DNA from 3 places in the Streptomyces sp. URMC 127 genome. Region 1 is predicted to be linked to each of the others. Evidence: riboswitches for the same ligand, from Rfam matches in the RefSeq annotation. Region 1 holds a riboswitch; each other region holds the start of a gene.
What was found. A riboswitch is a leader RNA that binds a small molecule or an ion and turns the genes downstream of it on or off. The one in region 1 is predicted to bind cyclic di-AMP.

Region 1 (2,253 bases):
CCCCTGCACACCCTCCGCACCACCGCCGCGGCCGCCCTGGCCGCGATGGCGGTCGCGGTCGGCCTCGTGCTCTACCGCCGGCCCTCCGACACCGGTGAGGCGCTGGCGGAGATCGCCGCCGTCGGCGCGGTCTCCCTCGTCGCCCTGGGCATCAACCGCATCGCCCACCGCAGCGACCAGCAGCTCGCCTCCGCCCGCGGCATCGCCGAGGCCGCTCAGCGGGCCGTCCTGCCCGCGCCCCCCTCCCGGATCGGCGGCCTGCGGGTGGCCGCTCGCTACGTCGCCGCGCAGGCCGGCGCCAGGATCGGCGGGGATCTGTACGCGGTTCAGGACACCCCCTACGGCGTACGGGCCATCGTCGGTGACGTCCGCGGCAAGGGGCTGGGGGCCGTCGAGGCCGTCGCCGTCGTGATCGGCGCCTTCCGGGAGGCGGCCGAGCAGGAGCCGACACTGGAGGGGCTCGCGGGACGGCTGGAGCGCGCGCTGCAGCGGGAAGGCGCGCGGCGGGCGAACCTGGACGAGCACGAGGGCTTCACCACGGCCGTCCTGGCGGAGCTGCCGCCGGGCCGCCCCGTACTCCGCCTGCTGAACCGCGGCCATCCGCCGCCGCTCCTCCTGCACGCGGACGGGCGGGCCGGCGCGGCCGACCCCATGGTGCCCGCGCTGCCGCTCGGCCTGGGAGAGCTGGGGGCGTGGCCGGACCAGGCCGAGGAGCTGGAGTTTCCCACGGGGTCGACGCTGCTGCTGATGACGGACGGGGTGACCGAGGCCAGGGATGCCGGCGGTACGTTCTACGACCCGCTCGCGGAGCTGACGGGGCGCCACTTCAGGAGCCCGGAGGCGCTGCTGGACTGCCTGCTCGCGGGCGTCGCGCGCCATTCGCGCGGTCAGGCGGCCGATGACATCGCCCTGTTGGCGATTCGGCGCGCCGAACGAATCGAACAGCATTTCGTAGAAAGTATCGGCAGGTTCCGTGGGCGGACGTCCTGTGAAGAGCTGTCAGGGGAGAGTGGTGGATTCATGCTTTCGGCTTGGAATCCACCCGCCCTGTCTATTAACGTTCGATAACGGAGCGCGGTCGTCGCAACCGCCACAAGAGGCGGTGCACCGTGCGCCTTCGCCGAATCCCGCGGGCACAGCACCACCTGATACACCGGCAAGTTCTGGGAACCGGGGAACCACCACCCTGGGGTGAATCGGGCCGCACGCGGCTCGTAGGAGACCTTCCTGCTCCGAACCCGTCAGCTAACCCGGTAGGCGAGAAGGAAGGAAAGGAGTGCCTTCGTGGCATCCAGAGAGCCTGCCACCCCTTACGAGCCTGCTGACGACTACGGTCACGCTTCCTACGAGGGAGCCACGTACGAGCAGGTCTCGTACGAGCAGGCCACCTCGTACGAGAAGACCTCTTACGAGCAGGCCACCTACGATCCTCCGCTGGTCCCGGCGTACGTGCCGCCGTACGAGCCCGAGCCGGACCCGTCGTCCTACGAGCCGGCGGCGTCGTACGAGAACCGGCCGTCCACGCCGTCCGGCGAGCGGTCGTACGGATCCTCCGCCCTCAGCTCCTTCAGCGCCTTCTCCTTCGGTGCGGGCCGCGGCCGCCACCGCGTCGTCAAGCAGCGCGGCGGCACGATGGCCCGCAGCGGTGCCGTGCTCGGCGCGGGCGTCATCGCGGCGGTCGGTGCGGGCGGCATGGCGCACGCGCAGGAGCGCCCGGCGTCCTCCATATCCATGCCCGACCTGGCGCAGCTGCCGGGGGTGGGCTCGTTCTTCGCGGGGAGCGCGGCGGGCACGGCCGACTCCGCCGGTGAGGAGCGGGAGGCGGCTGTTTCGGAGCCGGTCGCTTCGGAGACGGTCGTTTCCGAGCTGGTCCGGGAGACGGCGAGGGCCGGCGAGGCGCTCCGGGTGAGGATCCTGGAGCAGGCCGATCACCAGCAGGGCGTGGCCGAGGCGGAGGCGCAGGCGGCCCGGGTGACGAAGGCCGCGCAGGCGCAGAAGCAGGCGGCGGAGCGCAAGGCGGCTGAGGCGGAGGCGGCGCGGTCCGCGGCGGCCGTGGCCGCGGAGCAGAAGCAGGCCGAGCAGAGGCAGACGGAGCAGGGACGGCCGCAGGCACGGACTCCGGAGCGGACGCCACAGCGGACGCCGGAGAAGACCCACGTACGGGCACCCGAGAAGAAGCAAACGGAAAAGGCGGAGAAGGCGGAGAAGAGGGAGCGGCGGGCCGGCGCGTTCACGCTCCCCGTCGGCTCGTAC
Region 2 (2,253 bases), on a different contig from region 1:
GATGTCGAGGCGCTTGCCGCGGGCAGCGGCCCGGTCGAAGCGCAGGCCGGGGTTGGCCTCGGCGAAGTGGTAGTGCGAGCCGACCTGCACCGGCCGGTCGGCGGCGTTGAGCACGGTCAGCCGGGTGCGGTGCAGGCCCTGGTTGAGGGCCACGGGCGCGGCGGCGTGCAGGATCTCTCCGGGGATCATCGGTCCTGCCCCTCAGCAGATGGGATCGTGGACGGTGACGAGCTTGGTGCCGTCGGGGAAGGTGGCCTCGACCTGGACGTCGGGGATCATCTCGGGTATGCCCGCCATGACGTCGCCGCGGGTGAGCACCTTGCGTCCGGAGGACATGAGCTCGGCGACGGTGCGGCCGTCCCGGGCTCCTTCCAGGACGTGCACGGTGATCAGGGCCACCGCCTCGGGGTGGTTGAGCAGCAGGCCACGGGCCTTGCGCCGCGCGGCGACGTCGGCCGCCACATGGAGGAGCAGGCGTTCCTGCTCGTGCGGGGAGAGTTGCATGCGTCCCACCTCACTGTCGTCCCGCCCGTGTCAGGCGGGGTCCCGGCCGGCCGCGCCGGGCCGCCACCCGAGTTCAACACGGTGTTGACCTGGGGTTCTTCGGCTGATGGCCAGTGATTGCACATTAGGGCCGAAGCTTTTCCAACGCGTTAACTGACTCTTTGCGTTGTCATGGCCGGAGCCCCGCCCGCCCGCTGTCGCATGCATCTACTGGATCTTCTGGGCCGGATCATGGCCGTCCGCCCGCAGGACACGTACGGCCGGCTACGGGCAGCGCAGACCGCCGCCGTCGCCGGGCCGCGGCCGCGGCCCGGTTCGTACGCACGCACGAAGCGGGTGAACGGGAGGTGTGAACGGGCCGTGCCGACGCGGGCGGTACCGGGCTCCGGCGCACAGCGCCGGGGGCGAAGGGATCTCCGCGCCATGTGCGCCGGAGGGCCCGCGGTCCGCGCGCGAATAAACCCGGCTGCGCTCCATGGAGGATCACGGCGTAGACGGGGCGCGGTGATCGAATTGGGGCGGACGGCCGGATTGCGCCCGGCCGGGTACGAACCACCGCAGGCCAGCGCCTCAGCCGGCTTACGCGAACCCCCTCAACTCGCCCTTTGTCCAGCGGAATTGCCCAGGAGTGATCAGCCTCACATACCCCCGGTTCCGCTCGGATTCCGCACGGGGGCTGCGCCAAGATCCCTGCGACGACAAGACCCCGCCACCCCGGCGGGGCGGTCCCGGCGGACGCCGAACCCTGCCGCCGACGGGATGCCGGGTCGACTTGAGTGCAACGGCAGGGATGGAGGACCCAAGAGTGGTGGGACGACCAAGAGTAGTGCGGTCGGCCCTTGGGGTGAAGCCGTTGACGACGGCCGGGCAACCTTCGCCTGCCCGAACCCGACAGGTCATCCTTCACAGGCGGCTGACGAAGGGTTAGCGCATGGGCGCGCACAAACGTCCGTCGAAGCTGTCCAGGGCCGGTGCCGCATCGGCCCTCACTCTCGCCGCCGTCGGTGCCACGGTGCTGGCACCGGGCGGCGCGGCAGAGGCGGAGGCGTCTTCCGCCTCCACCATGGCACTGCGGATCGCGGCCTCGAAGCAGGGCTCCCCGTATCAGTGGGGGGCGACCGGACCCTACCGGTTCGACTGCTCGGGCCTCACGCTCTACTCCTTCAAGCGGGCCGGCAAATCCCTGCCCCGCACCGCCGCCCAGCAGTACAACAGCACCCGGCACATCCCGCGGTCCGCACGCGAGCGCGGCGACCTCGTCTTCTTCGTCTCCGGGCGGGGCATCTACCACGTCGGGATATACGCCGGGGACGGGAGGATCTGGCACGCGCCCAAGACGGGCGCCGTCGTCCGCCTGGAGCGGATCTGGACCAACAGCGTCCGCTACGGCCGGGTCGGCTGACCCGCCGGCACCCGGGCCCGCGGGCCCGTGACCGCCCCGAAGGGATCCCCGGCCCCCCGCACCGGTACGGGGGGCCGGGCCGGCCGGAGGGGAGCTCAGCGCTCGGCGCTGACCGGCACGGTCCAGGGGAGGGAGATCCACACGGTCTTGCCGCCGTCGGAGGTCGGGGTGAAGAACAGCCGCCCCCCGGACTCCGCGGCGAGCCAGCGGATGATCACCATGCCGCGGCCGTTGTCCTGCTGGACCGCGGCCGGCAGCCGGCGGGGGAAGCGGGGGTGGCTGTCCGTGACCCCGATGCGCAGCTGCTGGTCGCGGTCGAGGCGGACGTCGACGGTGAACGTGGGCGA
Region 3 (2,253 bases), on a different contig from region 1:
CACCGTCAAGCGGACCGCGGGGGTGCTCCGCCCCTTCATCGCGGGCGGCGACGCGATCTGGGGCAGCGGCGTGCGCTGTTCGCTGGGCTTCAACATCACCAAGGGCGGCAAGCCGTACTTCCTCACGGCGGGACACTGCGGCAACGCCTCGCGCAGCTGGTCCGCCACGCAAGGCGGCGCCCAGATCGGCGTGACCGAGAGCTCGTCCTTCCCCGGCCACGACTACGCGCTCGTGCGCTACACGTCGAACATCGCCCACCCCAGCGCCGTGAACCTCTACAACGGCCGCACGCAGAACATCAGCAAGGCCGGCGAAGCGACCGTCGGCGAGACGGTGCAGCGCAGCGGCAGCACGACCGGCGTGCACGACGGCCAGGTCACCGCGCTCGACGTGACCGTCAACTACGAGGAGGGCGCGGTCGAAGGCATGATCGGCACGTCGGTCTGCGCCGAGCCGGGCGACAGCGGCGGCGCGCTCTTCGACGGTGACACCGCCCTCGGCCTCACCTCGGGCGGCAGCGGCGACTGCTCCTCCGGCGGCGAGACGTTCTTCCAGCCCGTTCCGGCGGCCCTGCAGGCGTACGGGGCACAGCTGCCGTGACGCACTCCTCCGGGGACCCGAGACGGGATCCCCGGAGGCTTCCGGGCCGGGGTAGGGTCGCCCCGGCCCGGTCTACTGTGCGGGCCGGTCACCGGTCAGTTGACGTCAGTTGACGCGGCCGTACCAGACGCTGCTGGACCAGATCTTCTCGAGCCGCACCGACGTGCCGGGCTTGGGCGAGTGCCAGATCTTGTTGTTACCCGCGTAGATGCCGACGTGGTAGACGTTGCGGCCCGAGTGGAAGAAGACCAGGTCGCCCGCCTGGCGGGAGCCGGCGGAGATGTGCCGGGTCTTGTTGTACTGGTCGGCCGCGGTGCGCGGCAGGTTCTTGCCGACCTTCTTGAAGGAGTAGAGCGTGAGGCCCGAGCAGTCGAACCGGTTGGGGCCGGCGGCGCCGTACTGGTAGGGGGAGCCCTGCTTGGAGGCCGCGACCTTCAGGGCCGCGGCGCCCGGGGTGGCCGCACTCGCCTCCGCCGCCATGCCGGGAAGCAGCATGGACGCGGTCACGGTGGCCGCGGTGACCACGGAGGCGGCACCGGCGCGGGACACGAGCGTGGATATGCCGGAGAACGCAGACATGCCAAAACCCTTCGTCATCCGCCTGCGAAAGATGACCTGTCGGGTTCGGGCTGTCGAAGTTGCCCGGCCATCCGAATTGCCTTCGTTGGCTTCACCCCAAGGACCACCGCCATCGTGGTCCGCCGTGCTCGGGTCTCCCGCTCCTGCCGATCCATTCTTCTGCTCCGCACCCGGTACGGCGGCAGGACTCGGCGTCCGCCCGGGTCGCCCGCCTCGGTGACGGGATCTTGTTGTTCGATGCACGATCCTGCATCACGGACCGCCGGAATTCGGAGCCGAAAGGGGCTTCTGTGAACTTCTTCACTTCGCGGCGCCCCGTGGAACCGGGGTGTTACCCGGCATCACGAGTGGCGGGAAATCCCGTTTATCAAAAGGGGGTTGAAGAACTGATTCGAGTCACGCCGGCCGGCGGCGAAGGGCGAGGTCGGCGGGGTCCGGGCAGGGCGTCTTTGCGTCAGAAAGGCGGAGCGGCACGGTCCGTGCGGTTCGCCGCAAGGGCCGGAGGGTAGCCCTACGGCATGCTCACCCTAGGGATCGAGGAGGAGTATCTTCTGCTCGACCCGGCCACCGCACTGCCGGTTCCCCTGGCCGACGAGGTCCGGGCGGCGGTCGACCTGGATCCGGTCGTGAACGAGCGGGAGATTCAGGCGGAGCTGTTGCAGGCCCAGGTGGAAGTTGCCACTCCGGTCTGCTCCGATCTCGCCGAAGCCGGCCGCCATCTGCTGCGGCTGCGCCACGCGGTGAGCTCCGCCGCCAAGCGGTCCGGCTGCCGGATCGCCGCCTGCGGTACTGCGCCGTGCTCGGGCCCCGAGCCCATCCCCGTCACCGGCAATCCGCGCTATCTGGCGATGCGGAAGCGTGCCGCCCAGCTCGTGGACGAGCAGTTCGTCCACGGGATGCACGTCCACGTCGCCATCCCCGACCGCGAGACGGGCGTCGCGGTCCTCAACCGGGTGCGGCCCTGGCTGCCCGTCCTCGTCGCCATGGCGGGCAACTCCCCGCTGTGGAACGGCCAGGACACCGGCTTCTCCAGCTGGCGGACGGTGGTCTACAGCCGCTGGCCGGTCAGCGGC

Region 2: it holds a riboswitch for cyclic di-AMP, as region 1 does, so the genes downstream of both, ACSNOH_RS01920 (C40 family peptidase) here and ACSNOH_RS23615 (M23 family metallopeptidase) in region 1, are expected to answer to the same signal.
Region 3: it holds a riboswitch for cyclic di-AMP, as region 1 does, so the genes downstream of both, ACSNOH_RS12760 (C40 family peptidase) here and ACSNOH_RS23615 (M23 family metallopeptidase) in region 1, are expected to answer to the same signal.

What each region holds. Positions count from the first base shown of each region.
Region 1 is NZ_JBPQTW010000135.1:15,291-17,543, reverse strand. It holds gene ACSNOH_RS23620 (PP2C family protein-serine/threonine phosphatase) at 1-1,068, shown strand, start outside; cyclic di-AMP (ydaO/yuaA leader) riboswitch at 1,145-1,275, shown strand; gene ACSNOH_RS23615 (M23 family metallopeptidase) at 1,285-2,253, shown strand, end outside.
Region 2 is NZ_JBPQTW010000003.1:70,390-72,642, reverse strand. It holds gene ACSNOH_RS01930 (urease subunit beta) at 1-189, opposite strand, end outside; gene ACSNOH_RS01925 (urease subunit gamma) at 202-504, opposite strand; cyclic di-AMP (ydaO/yuaA leader) riboswitch at 1,255-1,431, shown strand; gene ACSNOH_RS01920 (C40 family peptidase) at 1,436-1,906, shown strand; gene ACSNOH_RS01915 (ATP-binding protein) at 2,002-2,253, opposite strand, start outside.
Region 3 is NZ_JBPQTW010000043.1:19,457-21,709, reverse strand. It holds gene ACSNOH_RS12765 (S1 family peptidase) at 1-601, shown strand, start outside; gene ACSNOH_RS12760 (C40 family peptidase) at 707-1,180, opposite strand; cyclic di-AMP (ydaO/yuaA leader) riboswitch at 1,185-1,366, opposite strand; gene ACSNOH_RS12755 (carboxylate-amine ligase) at 1,699-2,253, shown strand, end outside.